DNA from 2 places in the Rhizobium sp. NPDC090279 genome. Region 1 is predicted to be linked to the other one. Evidence: riboswitches for the same ligand, from Rfam matches in the RefSeq annotation. Region 1 holds a riboswitch; the other holds the start of a gene.
The links. A riboswitch is a leader RNA that binds a small molecule or an ion and turns the genes downstream of it on or off. The one in region 1 is predicted to bind cobalamin.

Region 1 (7,666 bases):
GCCTGAATTAGCCCGTTTTCTGCTATTCATAGCTGTAAAATGGGCATTGCGAGGCTTCTGCAAAGCTTTGATGTCGAGCCGGACTTAAATACCGCTCAAATATCGCGTCCCTGAAAGACGTTTTGTATCCCATTTGCGTCCTTTGCGATTTCTCAACGCAAAGGGGAAAATTTTCAAAAAATTTTCGGATTCACTCTAATTTAAGCACTTAATAACCCTCCGGTAACGATGTCGGTTTATCAATCGATGCGTGGCGGGGGACATACCGCTGCTTCCCTGGATCAGGTTTTGCGTACCGGGGAAAGCGAACCTTGTGGTGTATGTGCAGGGAAGCCGGCGTTTTTGGCAAACCGCGTCGATCTCCGGATCGCGCGGTTTTCGCGCTTTAGAGGGTACCGTTTTGAGACGGCTTGTCGCCTGCGGGAAGCGGCAGCACTCATTTCTCAGCTGGATAGCGATGAAAAATAAAGCCGCCGATGCTGTCGCATGGCGGCTTCTCATCTGTCTGGATGTCAACTTGACGAGATATCAGCCGACATTATAGGTGCGGATGAAGCCGACCGTGCCGAAGCGCGTATCAAGCTGCTGCAGGCGGCTTTCCGGGCGGTGAGCCGGAAGCTTGCCGTTCCAGGCGATCTGAATGGAATTCTGTCTGTTGAAGATGAAGAGCATTGGGGTATCCTCCGACCCGGGCCGGCCGGTTTCGTTGTGTGTTTTCGCGGTGGAGATAATCTTCTTCCGCGTCACTAACAATGGATGAAATCGTCATCCGATGTCGCAAATGGAGCATGTTTGAATGTGATGCATTTTTGTATCGCGGTCGCTGTTTCCGGCAGTTGAAGATCACGGCGGAATCGTGGCGGAATCGAGCGTTTTCAGTGGCTGTGGCATATCGAGGTGGTGAGGAATGACAAGAGCGATCATGCTGCAGGGAACCGGCTCCGATGTCGGAAAAACGGTATTGGTCGCGGGGCTGTGCCGGCTCTTCGCAAACAGGGGCGTGAGGGTACGCCCGTTCAAGCCGCAGAACATGTCCAACAATGCAGCCGTTGCCGAGGACGGTGGCGAAATCGGCCGTGCCCAATGGCTGCAGTCGCTGGCAGCACGCGTTCCGTCATCCGTGCACATGAATCCGGTGCTGTTGAAGCCGCAATCGGAAACGGGCAGCCAGATCATCGTGCAGGGCAAGGTCTGGGGCCATGCGAAGGGCAGGGACTATCAGGCGCTGAAGCCGCAATTGCTTGGCTCGGTGCTTGAAAGCTTCGCGACGATGCGCGCAGGAACAGATCTCGTCATCGTCGAAGGGGCAGGTTCACCGGCTGAGATCAATCTGCGGCGAGGCGACATCGCCAACATGGGCTTTGCGACACGCGCCAACGTTCCCGTAGTGTTGGTCGGCGACATAGACCGCGGCGGCGTGATCGCGTCGCTGGTCGGCACCTACCATATTCTGCCGGAAGAAGACCGGCGCATGATCCGCGGCTACATCATCAATAAGTTTCGCGGCGATGTCTCGCTGTTCGGCGAGGGCATAGAGGCGATTGGCGGCTTCACCGGCTGGCAATGCCATGGCGTCGTGCCGTGGCTGAAAGCGGCGGCTCGCCTGCCCGCCGAGGATTCCGTCGTGTTGGAGCGGCTTGCCCGCGGCTCGTCCGGCGCGTTGAAGGTTGCCGTGCCCGTACTATCGCGCATCGCCAATTTCGACGATCTCGATCCGCTGCGGGCCGAGCCCGACGTCGATCTCGTCTTCGTCCGTCCCGGCCAGCGGCTGCCTGATGATGCGGGGCTTGTGGTTCTGCCGGGATCGAAGTCAACCATCGGTGACCTCCTCGATCTGCGCGAGCAGGGATGGGATCGCGATATTGCCGCGCATGTGCGTCGCGGCGGCCGTGTCATCGGTATTTGCGGCGGCTATCAGATGCTGGGTCATACGGTCTATGACCCGCTCGGTATCGAAGGATCGGTGACCGAGACGCCGGGATTGGGTCTTCTGGATATCGAGACGGAGATGGCGCCTGAAAAGACGGTGCGCAACAGCCTTGCGGTCTCGAAAGAATATGACGTGCCGCTATCGGGTTATGAAATCCATCTCGGCGTGACGCGAGGCGCCGACTGCGAACGACCCTCGACTGTCATCGACGGCCGGCCCGATGGGGCCGTATCGCCTGATGGACGCGTCATGGGCACGTATCTGCACGGCCTCTTCGGCAGCGATGCCTATCGGGCAAGGCTGTTGGCAAGCTTTGGCCTTGCCGGGGAGCGGATGGATTATCGTGCCGGCGTCGATGCGGCGCTGGATGAAATCGCCGGGGAACTGGAAAGTGCGCTCGATCCAGCCTGGCTCGACAGTCTTGTGAGCTAGAGCATTTCCGCTTTTCTTCGAATCGCGAAAACGCTCTATCCTCTTGTTTCTTTACGCATTCCGGACGGAAAACCGCTGCGCACTTTTTCTGGAAATGCTCTAGAGTTCGCCCGACACTTCCCGGCGGCGGCGGTCGAGTTCTTCGCTGTAGCGGCGCAGCGTATAGCTCTCCGTCAACAGGCCGATCACCTTGCGTTCGATCAGATCGTTGACCACGACGAGCGCTTCGCTCTTGGTCTGGTCGAACATCGCGGCTGCCTGTTTGGCGTTCATCTGCGGCTGCAGGAATTCGTTGCGCAACCGGATGAAATCGGAAAGACCGTGCTCCTCGTCGTCCTTTTCGATCGGGCTTGCATAGATATCGGGTACGAGAACCATTCCCGAATATTTCTCGTTCTTGTCGATGAGGATGACGCGCTGAGCCGAGCCGATCGGAAAATTCTTGCGGAACTCCTCGATGCTCATGTCGATGCTGCCCGTATGCACGTCGGGGCGCATCATGCGGGCGACGGTCAGGTTGCGAATCCAGCCGACATCGTGGGCGCTGCGGATGCTTTCGCCCCGCAGATGGAAGCGCCATGTGGCGAAGGAGTAGCCGAAGGTGGTGCGTACCACGAGCGACGAGGTAATGACGGCCGCCAGCACCAGAGCGGTGATCGGAAAGTCACCGGTGATCTCAAGTGCCAGGAACGTCATCGTCAGCGGGCCGCCGATGATCGCGACGGCAAGCGAGCTCATGCCGACCACCGCGTAGACGACCGGCGTCAGCGTGGCGTGATCGAAATAAGGGGCGCAATAGGCGAAAATCTTGCCGAGCAGCGCACCCATGAACAGCGAAGCGAAGAACAGGCCGCCTCTGAAGCCAGAGCCGATCGACACTGCAGACGCAAGCGATTTGAGCAGGAACAGGCCGACCAACGCCCCAAGCGTTACGTCTGTCGACAGGTTGAGATGCAGGGCGCCATGACCAGCCGACAGGACCTGCGGCGAGATCAGCGCCAGTATTCCGACGACGAGGCCGCCAAGCGCGGGGCGGAAGGGAGGCGCGATGGAGCTTTTGCGCGCCAGCTCCTCGACCCAGGCGACGCCCTGCATGATCAGGATGCCGATACCGGCGCAGAAGGCGCCGAGGAGGACGGCGGGAAGATAGTCCGCCGGGACGATCGCGCCAAAATGATCGATATCGATGGCGAAGTCGTCGCCGGCCAGCAATCTTGCGATGACAGTCGATATCAGTGCCGAGACGACAACCGGGGTCAGGGTCAGGATCGAATAGCTGCCGATGATCAGCTCGAAGGCGTAGAAGGCGCCGGTGAGCGGTGCGTTGAAGGCGGCGGCAATGGCGCCGGCGGCGCCGCAGCCGACGAGCATGCGTAGATCCGCGCGGCGCATCTGCATCTTGTAGCCGAATTTCGAGGCGATGCCGGCGGCGATCTGTGTGTAGCCGGCCTCGAGCCCGACCGAGGCGCCGAATCCGTTCGAGATCAGGTTCTGCACCGCGACGATGATACTGTCGGTGAGCGACATGCGGCCGCCATGCAGCGCATTGGCTTCGATCGGGTCGACCATCGGCTTCTTGCGTGTACGCGACAATACATAGAGCAGGATGCCGAGGATCATCCCGCCCGCGATCGGCGCGATCAGCAGCACCGATTTGTCGGGAATAGCCATCGCCGCCGAACTCAGGCGCTCGTAGTCGGTTATGCCGTAGATGACGCTGTGAAGCTTGCGCGAGATGTAGCTCATCGCCGTCACGGCGCAACCGGAGGCTACTCCCACCAGCGCACCGGCGAAAACCAGTCCCAATTCGCCACGACGCAGCAATGCCCTGAACCGACCGAGATCGAATAGAGCCGAGAAGACGCCGAGGCGTCGCGGTTGGAATTTCTGCAACATTGGAAGCGAACGATACGTTTTTTGCTAGAATGTGAGGGCTGACCCTCTATAAACTCCTAACATCAAAGAATTACGGCAAAAAAGCCGTTGGTTTTGAGGGAATTTTTCGCCGATTTCGCAATCAGGACGGCCGACGTCGCATCCATGCCCTTGATTGACTTGACGTAAGTGAAAGCCTAATCATTGCCGGCATAACGAATGGTTCCTGAGCGGCGATCTGCCGCATGGGATGAAAAGGGAATGTAACGGGACGGACCCAATCCGGGCGTTCTCATCACAGCCGACCCCGCGACTGTAGAGCGGTCAGGGTCTTTCGTTCGGTTTGAAGCCTATTCCTGTCGATCGTTCGCATGGGGCGCACGGGGCGGGGCAGGCTCAAGTCGAAAAAGCCACTGGCGTGGCATCATGATCAACCGGGGCTGGACGCCTCTCATTCTACGAATCGTCCGCCTTTTCATGATGTATTGCCGGGAAGGCGAGAAAGACCCGCTGGCGCACGATCGGGGGCGACCGGTTTCGGTCCGCCCCCGTCGCGGCGCCTTATCCGCGAGCCAGGAGACCTGCCATGCGTGCCGGGCGCAGAGCCTGTTCTGGGACGTGAGTTCCGCTGCCAGCACGGAGGTTGTCATGGCACAAGACGAGTTTTCGGCGTGTAGACGCCTGTTTTCCGGTTTCAGCGACGTGCTGCCGACCCTCGCCGCTGCGCGGGAGCGGGCATAGCGCATGTCTTCTTCGACTTCCCGAGCCGTTTTCGTCCTCGGTGGCGCGCGCTCCGGCAAATCCAGATTCGCCGAAGGCCTGATTTCGGACACCGGTCTTGACCGTCACTATGTGGCGACAGGCCAGGCGTGGGACGACGAGATGCGCGAGCGTATCGCCCAGCACCGTTCCGACCGCGGCGATCTATGGCAGACGCATGAGGAGCCGCTCGATCTCGTCAAGCGGCTGGCCGCGATCGATGCCGAAGGACGGGCGGTGCTTGTCGACTGCCTGACGCTCTGGGCCACCAATCTGATGATGGCTGAACGAGACATGGCGGGCGAGTTTGCCGCTCTTGCCGAATTTCTGCCGAAGGCACGATCGCGACTCGTTCTCGTCTCCAACGAGGTCGGGCTCGGAATCGTGCCGGAGAATCGCATGGCACGCGAATTCCGCGATCATGCCGGCCGGTTGCACCAGATGGTCGCGGCGGTAAGTGCCGAAGTTTATTTTATCGCAGCGGGTTTGCCGCTGAAAATGAAGGGTTGATGCATATGAACCAGGAAAAGATTCCCGCCACCGTCATCACCGGCTTTCTCGGAGCCGGCAAGACGACGATGATCCGCAACCTCCTGCAGAATGCCGGCGGCAAGAAGATTGCGTTGATCATCAATGAGTTCGGCGATCTCGGCGTCGACGGCGACGTGCTCAAGGGCTGCGGCGCGGAGAACTGCACCGAGGACGATATCATCGAGCTGACCAACGGCTGCATCTGCTGCACCGTCGCCGACGATTTCATCCCGACCATGACGAAGCTCTTGGAGCGCGACGCGCGCCCGGATCACATCGTCATCGAGACCTCGGGTCTCGCCCTGCCGCAGCCGCTGGTCGCCGCCTTCAACTGGCCTGACATTCGCACCCACGTCACCGTCGACGGCGTCATTACGGTGGTCGATAGTGCCGCCGTTGCCGCCGGCCGTTTCGCCGACGATCACGATGCCGTCGAAGCCCGCCGCGTCGAGGACGACTCGCTCGATCACGAAAGCCCGATCGAAGAGTTGTTCGAGGATCAGCTGACCTGCGCCGATCTGATCGTACTCAACAAAACCGATCTGATCGATGTCGAGGGCCTCGGCCGCGTCCGCGCCGAAGTCGCCTCGCGCACCGCGCGCAAGCCGACCATCATCGAAGCAAAGAACGGCGATGTGCCGGCCGCCATCCTGCTCGGCCTCGGCATCGGCACGGAAGATGATATCGTCAACCGCAAATCGCACCACGAGCTGGAGCATGAGGACGGCACGCCGCACGATCACGACGAGTTCGACAGCTTCGTCGTCGAGCTTGGCCCGATTGCCGACCCGGTCGCTTTCATCGATGCGCTGAAGGGCGTGATTTCGGAGCATGCCGTGCTGCGCCTCAAGGGCTTCGTGGATGTGCCTGGCAAGCCCATGCGCTTGCAGGTCCAGGCCGTCGGCAGCCGCATCGACACCTATTTCGATCGTGCTTGGACCCCGGGTGAGGCACGCGCGACCCGGCTTGTGGTGATCGGCCTGCACGAGATGAACGAGACGATCGTTCGCAAGGCGATCGAAGCGTTGGTTTGATCGATGCTGTGTCTTTGCCGTGCGATACCCCCCTCTGTCCCTTACGGGACATCTCCCCTACAAGGGGGGAGATTGGAAGCTTGTGGCTGCGACATCGTAAGACAACCGATGTTGGAAGTCGCCGGGGTTTTGGGAGGTAAGTCCGGCGAAGCATGGCGCGGAACGATCTCCACCCTTGTGGGGGAGATGTCGCGAAGTGACAGAGGGGGGTATGCTGCAGCGTGCCCTAGTTCGATATGCATCTCCTCCTAGCTCAAAAGGGAACGATCAGTGACGGCGAGGAGGCAATCGACCTCGGCCAGTCGCCGGCCGATATCCTCTTTTTGTCAGCCGCCGATACCGAGCTTGCGGCTATCGCCGCAGCGCATGGCGAGGGCGGTCGTTCGCTTCGGCTTGCAAGCCTAATGAGCCTCAAGCATCCGATGTCCGTCGATACCTATATCGATAGGACGGCGCGGCATGCAAAGCTCATCATCGTACGGGCGCTGGGAGGAGCGAGCTATTTCCATTATGCGCTGGAGGCGCTGCACGCCTGTGCCGCGCGTCAGAGTGCCTTGATTGCGGTGCTGCCGGGGGATTCGAAACCCGATCCCGGGCTGACGCCCTTCTCCAACGTTGCGCTCGATGATCTCAATGCGCTCTGGTCCTATCTGATCGAGGGCGGGGAGACGAATTCCAGCGCCTTTCTCGCCTATGCCGAGGCGATGCTCTCGGGCGCCGAGAAGCCGATGCCTGCCGTGCCCTTGATGAAGGCCGGCATCTGGTGGCCGGGCAGGGGCGTGATCGGTGTCGAGGAGTGGAGGAGAGTTTCCAATTTTGGGGTGGCTGTCCCGGAGGGACTCGAACCCCCGACCGTCGCTATTTCTTTCTATCGCGCTCTCGTGCAGAGCGGTGAAACCAAACCCGTCGAAGCCATGATAGAGGCCCTCATCGCTGAGGGCATGCGGCCGCTGCCGGTCTTTGCCTATAGTCTCAAGGATGCCGTTTCGGTCGGCATTCTCGAAAGCGTCTTTACCGAGTTGAAGCCCAGGGTCGTCGTCAATGCCACAGGCTTTGCCGTTTCAGCGCCGGGTGCTGATCGCCAGGCAACGGTTCTGGAGACGGG
Region 2 (7,666 bases), on a different contig from region 1:
GGAAGCGGTGCGGACGGCGGCTCTCGAAGTAGTAGGCATCGCCGGGGCCGAGAATGCGCCGCTCGTCATCAACCGTCACCTCCAGGCGGCCGGACAGGACGATGCCGCCTTCCTCTCCCTCATGCACCAGCGGTACCTTGCCGGTATCGGCGCCGGGCTGATAGCACTCTTTCAGGATCTGCAGGCTGCGGCCAAAGAGGTTTTCGCCGATCTGGCGATAGGAAATCGGGCCTTTGCCGATCTCGACCAATTCCTCGGCCGCATAGAAGGCCTTCTTCGACGTCTCCGGTTCGAAGGCAAAGAATTCGGCAAGCCCGATCGGGATACCGTCGAGAATGCGTTTCAGCGCGCCGACGGACGGATTGGCCGAATTCGATTCGATGAGCGAGATCGTCGAATTGGTCACGCCGGCGCGCTTGGCGAGTTCGCGTTGGGAAAGGTTGCGTGCCAGGCGGAGATGACGCAGGCGATTGCCAATATCGACGGACATTGTGGTCTCGGTTTTCAGGTGTTCGGAATATCGAAAACATCCCATTTCGATCAAACAAAATCAATGGCTTAAATATGTCAAGAAAAGGACTTGTTCGGAACAGGAAAATCGCTGATGTCAATGGCAGCGTAATGGAGGCGATAATGGACAAGATCACCCATCCCAACACCCCAGTTCTCGACAATTTCTGGATGCCGTTCACGGCAAACCGGCAGTTCAAGGCCGCACCGAGGCTGCTCGCGGCCGCGGATGGCATGTATTACACCGATGTCGACGGCAACAAGGTGCTCGACGGCACGGCTGGCCTGTGGTGCGTCAATGCCGGCCATGGCCGCAAGAAGATCGCGCAGGCGGTCGAGCGGCAGCTGGCGACGATGGATTTCGCCCCGACGTTCCAGATGGGCCATCCGATCGCCTTCGATTTTGCCGCAAAGCTTGCCGCGCACGCGCCGGGCGGGCCTGAGGCCGGGCTCGACCGTGTGTTTTTCACCGGTTCAGGCTCCGAATCCGTGGACACCGCACTGAAGATCGCCATCGCCTATCAGCGGGCCATCGGGCAGGGCACCCGCACCCGCATCATCGGCCGGGAAAAGGGCTATCACGGCGTCGGCTTCGGCGGCATTTCCGTCGGCGGCCTTGTCAACAACCGCCGCATGTTCCCGCAGATCCCCGCCGATCACATGCGCCACACGCTCGATGTCGAGCGCAACGCCTTCAGCAAGGGGCTGCCGGCTCACGGTATCGAGCTTGCCGAAGATCTGGAGCGGCTGGTGGCGCTGCATGGCGCTGAAACGATCGCTGCCGTCATCGTCGAGCCGATGTCCGGTTCGGCCGGCGTCATCCTGCCGCCGAAAGGCTATCTCGAACGGCTGCGGGCGATCGCCGACAAATACGGCATCCTGTTGATCTTCGACGAGGTGATCACCGGCTTCGGCCGACTGGGGACGCCATTTGCGACCGAGTATTTCGGTGTCGTTCCCGACCTCGTGACGACAGCAAAAGGCATCACCAACGGCACCATACCGATGGGTGCGGTCTTCTCCAGCCGCAAGGTCTATGATGGCCTGATGAACGGTCCGGAAAACCAGATCGAGCTCTTCCACGGCTATACCTATTCAGGTCATCCGGTCGCCTGCGCCGCCGGTCTCGCAACCATGGAAATCTATGAGGAGGAAGGCCTTCTCAGCCGCGCGAGCGAGCTGGCGGAAGACTGGCAGAAGGCGCTGCATTCGCTGAAAGGCCTGCCGCATGTGGTCGATATCCGCAATCTCGGCCTCGTCGGCGCCATCGAACTCGCGCCGCGCGACGGCGCTCCCGGCACCCGCGCCTACGACGTCTTCGTCGATTGTTTCCAGAAGGGGCTGCTGATCCGTGTCACGGGCGATATCATCGCGCTGTCACCGCCGCTCATCATCGAGCGCGCCGAGATCGAAACGCTCGTCTCCATGCTCGGCGATGCACTGAAGCGGGCTGCCTGATAATCTCTGAGCCTGGCCGGCGCTAATGGCGCCGGCCAAGTCACGATTCGTGAAGCGCTGCGGTTGCTGCCATGCTGTGCCGCCATATGATCGCTGGCAGCGGTTTGCCATATGAAGTGAAAAAAACCGATGTCGTCCAGCAAGATGCCGATGTCGTTTTCTTAGGCGCGCCACGTCGCTTGCCGTGATCTTCTGGATACGTTCAAGGTGCCATCGGGAAATGCCCTGATGGATAATTGGGAAACCGGTCTTAGGCCGGTGCTGCCCCCGCAACGGTAGCGGACCGAATGTCTCGATTGATGCCACTGGCAAATGGGCCGGGAAGGTGTCGGGATGTCCGAACGGACAGGTCTGAAGCCCGGAAACCAGCCTTGACGGCAGGCTCGACTGATCGCGGTGGGCGATCGAGAGACGAATGCGGGTGTCTTGAGATCACCCCGTTCCAATCTCGCAGCTCCATGTTCAGTCACGCATGCGCCGGTCGGAATGCCGCTGAAGCTGCGGCTGACGTGACCGATTTTGCTGCTGTTCTGCCCGTTGAGGAGCGGGCCGATCCGAAGAGGCCCGAAATCTCGGGCTGTCATGATCAAGCGTTCAACCAAGGAGGAGATGGCATGACTGGGAACAGAGGCGTCGTCTATATGCGACCCGGCAAGGTCGAGGTTCGCGATATCGACGATCCGAAACTGGAGGCGCCGGATGGCCGCCGCATCGAGCATGGCGTGATCCTGAAGGTGATCTCCACGAATATCTGCGGCTCCGATCAGCACATGGTGCGCGGCCGCACGACAGCGATGCCGGGCCTCGTGCTTGGGCACGAGATCACCGGACAGGTCATCGAGAAGGGCATCGACGTCGAGATGCTTGATGTCGGCGACATCGTCTCGGTTCCGTTCAATGTCGCTTGCGGCCGCTGCCGTTGCTGCAAGTCGCAAGACACCGGCGTTTGCCTGACGGTGAACCCGTCGCGCGCCGGCGGCGCTTACGGCTATGTCGACATGGGCGGCTGGATCGGCGGCCAGGCGCGCTACGTCATGATACCCTACGCGGATTTCAACCTGCTGAAATTCCCCGACCGCGACAAGGCCATGGCGAAGATCCGCGATCTCACCATGCTCTCGGACATTCTGCCAACCGGCTTTCATGGCGCCGTTCGCGCAGGCGTCGGCGTGGGTTCGACCGTCTATGTCGCAGGTGCCGGCCCCGTCGGCATGGCGGCTGCAGCTTCCGCTCGTATTCTCGGTGCCGCCGTCGTCATGATCGGCGATTTCAACAAGGATCGCCTTGCGCATGCCGCCAAGGTCGGTTTCGAGCCCATAGATCTCTCCAAGAGCGATCGTCTCGGCGACATGATCGCCGAGGTCGTCGGCACGAATGAAGTCGATAGCGCGATCGATGCTGTTGGCTTCGAAGCCCGAGGGCATTCGGGCGGCGAGCAGCCGGCAATCGTGCTCAATCAGATGATGGAGATCACCCGCGCGGCCGGTTCGATCGGCATTCCCGGACTATATGTGACGGAAGATCCTGGCGCCGCGGATAATGCAGCCAAGCAGGGCAGTCTGTCGTTACGTTTCGGCCTCGGCTGGGCGAAGGCGCAATCCTTCCATACGGGTCAGACGCCGGTGCTCAAGTACAATCGGCAGCTCATGCAGGCGATCCTGCATGACAGGCTGCCCATTGCCGATATCGTCAACGCCAAGATCATCTCGCTCGAAGATGCGGCACAAGGATATGAAAGCTTCGATCAGGGCGCTGCAACGAAATTCGTGCTTGATCCGCATGGCGAGTTGCTGAAGGCGGCATAGAGAAGAAGAAAAACTCACGGGATCATGCGGCGATCTCAAGACGAAGATAGGTCGGGAGTGGAGGTTGATATCTCCGCTCCCGATGTCGTATCGGCGAACGGTTATGAGTTTGCCGGACAACAAAACGGCAACAAAAGCCGGCGTTGACATCAGGTAGCCCATGAATACGTCTGCAATCTTTTGCACTGCCATGGAGTACTTCAGGCAAGTATGCACCGCAGCACTGGCCTGTCGATATTCCAGATCTTGGTGAGAGGCGGTCGATTATGAAGGGGGAAGTAGCGAAATTCACGCCTTTTGAGCTCCACGAGCGGCAATGACGCCGCTGTAATGGCCAATTATCGATAATAATAACGGATTATGTTGCCATTATACATCTATCCTTTACATATATGCGGGCATCCCTGTGGAGGAGCTCCGTCATTGCTTCCTAGTCAATGGCGGCTTGGCAAGGAACGCTAACCTGAAGAGATCGGACCAATGGCAAACTTTCTTGAGAAATGGACTTCAAAGAAGGCTGATAAGCCGAAGGCTGGCGCGCGGAATGTTATTGATACATTTCGTGCTCGAGTAGCAGAACAGAAGGCATATCTGGAGGAGTACGAGCGTGACGCGGCCGGCTTCAGGAAGTGGCGCTCCACTTGGTTCCAGCGTGTGCCCGGCGGCTTCGGCGTGACGGTCGGTCGCGACTCCGTCAACGCTGGTCGTGGATTGAACTATGTCGTTGTTGACACCGTCAAGGATGTGGCAGAGTTTCTCGATGATCTCGCCCATCACGCGGAGCATGATACCGGCTTCCGGCAGGCTCTTGAGCAGAACCGCCAGCGTCGCGTTGCGCTTCTGAATGCAGCAAAGACCGGAGGCAAGGCACCCGCCTCGAAGACCAAGGCGAAGGCTGCCAAGCCCGCCGCAGCGGCAAAGTCGGCCGTCGTCAAGCCTGCCGCTGCCAAGGCTGCTGTCGCCAAGGCTGCACCGAAGGCTACTCGGGCGAAGGCTGCTTCTGCTGCTGCCGCTCCCGCACCAGCTGCTGCAGAAGCAGCAAAGCCGAAGCGCACGCGTAAGACCAAGGCTGCTGGCGCAGCCGAATAAGACAAGGAAGCCCGCCTCACACGGGCTTCACTTTGTCTTGGTTCTGCAGCAGATGCAGCACAAGCGATAGCTCGATCGCGTATTCGTTTGCGGTTAACCGCAACGGACGAACAGCCTTTATGTCGCCAAGAATGGATGACTGGAAAGCCCCCATGAGACGGCGGCGTATCAAGGCAGTCGATACGCCGCCATCATGCCTCATGTCGTTTGATGCAGTTCAGCGGCCAGGAAGGGACCGCTGGATCGTGATCAAGGTAGACTTGGCTCTGACCATTACGCATACTGCAGCTATGCAAGGCTCGACTTGAAGAAGGAGGCGAGCTTGGTGATGGCAAGCGACACATATTCGTCTCTGTCGTAAAGATCGACATGGCTGGCACATTCGATCCAGAACGCTTTCTTGGGTTCGCGCGCAGCCATATATGCCTCGCTCGCCATCCATGACGTCACAGCCTCGGTGCCAATGATGAACAGAAGCGGGCGCGAGGAGATCCAGTGGATGAACCGAAATACATCGAAGCGCTGGCGCGCATGGCTGGCATGAGCGTGAGTACCTTCCATCGTCACTTTCTTGGCGTCACGTCGCTGACGCCGATCCAGTATCAGAAGCAGCTTCGCCTGTAGACGACGCGCTCCCGCCTGATGTCAGCAGCGGAAGACGTCGCCGAAGTCGCCTTTGCCGTTGGCTATGACAGCCCTTCGCAGTTCAGCCGCGAATATCGCCGCCAGTTCGGCTTTCCGCCCGGAGAGGACGGCAGGAGATTGTGGCAGGCAAGCGCACTGAGCGAAGCTTCTCCTTGAGCCGGCCGATCGAGGGGGCGCGATGGCACTCGGCTTTGAGAAGGTTTGTCTCGTGCTCTGCCTGCGATCCGAAAGGAGCGGCGCTTGCCGCCCCTTCCAGTCGTTCTTACTTCTTGTCGCTATAGGCCTTGAGAGCGGCAGCAACTTCATTCTTGGCCATCTCTGCATTCTCGAAGCCGCCGACTTCGACGACTTTGCGGGCATCGGGAAGCTGCTTGTAGACGCGGAAGAATGCCTGGAGGCGATCCTGCTCGAGCTTGGGAAGATCGGAGATCTCCTTGATGCTGTCATAGGTCGGGTCGATCTTCGTCGTCGGTACGGCAACGATCTTGTTGTCGACCTCGCCGCCGTCGATCATCTTCAGCACGCCGATCGCGCGCACGCGGACGATGGCACCGGGAACGATCGGTTCGCGCGTATAGACGATGGCGTCGAGCGGGTCGCCATCACCGCCCAGCGAGCTGGTGATGGAGCCGTAATTTGCCGGATAGGCAACCGGCATGGACTGGAAGCGGTCGACAACGATGTGACCGGTCTTGGCGTCGATCTCGTATTTGGTGAAGCTGCCGGCCGGAATCTCGATAGCGGTGTAGAACTCCCGGCTCTCGTCCTTCGGCTGTGGGTAGTCGATATAGGATACATAGTCGGAAGCCGAAGCCACCGTACCGGACAGCATGGCAAATGCAATGAGAGAGATAAGCTTTTTCATATACGCCCCCGCGTTAAGGTTGAACGTAGTCGACCTAATCAGGGGTTGTTACGGGCTTGTGACATAAATCGGTGAATGCACAGTTAAGTGCCCGCGATCGGTCGCCGCTTCGGCATTCAACCGAATGCACGCACATTGCGGCGGATCGTTTGCGGCGGCTGGCCGAGCACGCGCAGGAAGGCGCGGCGCATGCGCTCGCGATCGGCAAAGCCGACTTCGCTGGCGATTTCGTCCATCGAATGGCGACCATCCTCGATCATCAGCCGCGCGGCTTCGACCCGCATGTTCTCGATCGCCTTGGCGGGGGACTGGCCGGTTTCGCTGCGAAAGACGCGGTTGAACTGGCGAGGGCTGAGGCTTGCCGCGTCAGCCAGTTCCTCGACCGATACGATCTTGCGCAGGTTTCGTCCCGCAAAGTCGAGTGCCCGTTGCACACGATCCGATTTCGGCTCGAGCTCCAGCAGGGTCGAAAACTGCGACTGTCCGCCGGCGCGGCGATGATAGACGACGAGCTTTCGGGCTACCGCACGTGCCAGCTCTTCTCCATGATCCTTCTCGATCATCGCAAGCGCAAGATCGATGGTCGCGGTCATGCCAGCCGATGTCCAGATCGACCCATCGACGATGAAGATCTTGTCCTCGTCGACTTTCAGGGCGGGGAAACGATCCCGCAGCTCGCGCGCAAAGACCCAATGGGTCGTTGCACGGCGGCCATCGAGCAGGCCGGCTTCGGCCAAGGCAAACGCGCCGGTGCAAGGCGCGGCGACGCGACGCGAGGATTTCGCGGCCTGACGGATAAAGTCGAGGGTCGCCGGAGACATCGCCGAGACTTCCGTGGCGGCACCGATGAAAAGAGAATCGAACGAAGTCTCGCCAAAGGCCTCTGTTTCGACGCTGAACCCTGCCGACGAGCGCACAAGCCCTCCCGCCTCCGAAAGGAGCGTCACGCGGTAGAGTTCCCTTTCGCTTGCGAGATTGGCGACCTCGAAGGCGGTCACTGCGGTAAATCCCATGACCTGAAAGCCGGGAAAGATCAGAAATCCAATGGAGTGCATGACAAAGCTCGCGGCTGGAAAAGGTGCTTATAGCATTTCTCAGCCGCTAAATGCACCTATTTCCTGCAATTCCAAGCATTATTCGCCGCGTTGAATGTCTGAAAACGTGGTGAATATGACATTTTGGTCATAGACTTTCGCGCGTATTGTCATGGCACGCGGGATAGCAACGCCGCAGGACAAGGAATGGAGACTATGACAAATTCATTGGGCAAAGCACTGGTAACGGGCGCTTCATC

Region 2: linked by a shared signal. The riboswitch ahead of fdhA (formaldehyde dehydrogenase, glutathione-independent) and the one ahead of cobU (bifunctional adenosylcobinamide kinase/adenosylcobinamide-phosphate guanylyltransferase) in region 1 are both predicted to bind cobalamin.

Annotation. Positions count from the first base shown of each region.
Region 1 covers NZ_JBIVYI010000004.1:240,452-248,117, reverse strand. The annotation lists gene ACIQWP_RS11880 (hypothetical protein) at 529-672, opposite strand; gene ACIQWP_RS11875 (cobyric acid synthase) at 908-2,362, shown strand; gene ACIQWP_RS11870 (chloride channel protein) at 2,462-4,258, opposite strand; cobalamin riboswitch at 4,441-4,841, shown strand; gene cobU (bifunctional adenosylcobinamide kinase/adenosylcobinamide-phosphate guanylyltransferase) at 4,982-5,506, shown strand; gene cobW (cobalamin biosynthesis protein CobW) at 5,512-6,561, shown strand; gene cobN (cobaltochelatase subunit CobN) at 6,798-7,666, shown strand, end outside.
Region 2 covers NZ_JBIVYI010000006.1:490,347-498,012, reverse strand. The annotation lists gene ACIQWP_RS18060 (cupin domain-containing protein) at 1-490, opposite strand, end outside; gene ACIQWP_RS18055 (aspartate aminotransferase family protein) at 634-1,968, shown strand; cobalamin riboswitch at 2,157-2,357, shown strand; gene fdhA (formaldehyde dehydrogenase, glutathione-independent) at 2,583-3,773, shown strand; gene ACIQWP_RS18045 (hypothetical protein) at 4,254-4,862, shown strand; gene ACIQWP_RS18040 (hypothetical protein) at 5,151-5,282, opposite strand; gene ACIQWP_RS18035 (hypothetical protein) at 5,358-5,486, shown strand; gene ACIQWP_RS18030 (helix-turn-helix domain-containing protein) at 5,505-5,663, shown strand; gene ACIQWP_RS18025 (inorganic diphosphatase) at 5,770-6,372, opposite strand; gene ACIQWP_RS18020 (GlxA family transcriptional regulator) at 6,489-7,427, opposite strand; gene ACIQWP_RS18015 (SDR family NAD(P)-dependent oxidoreductase) at 7,623-7,666, shown strand, end outside.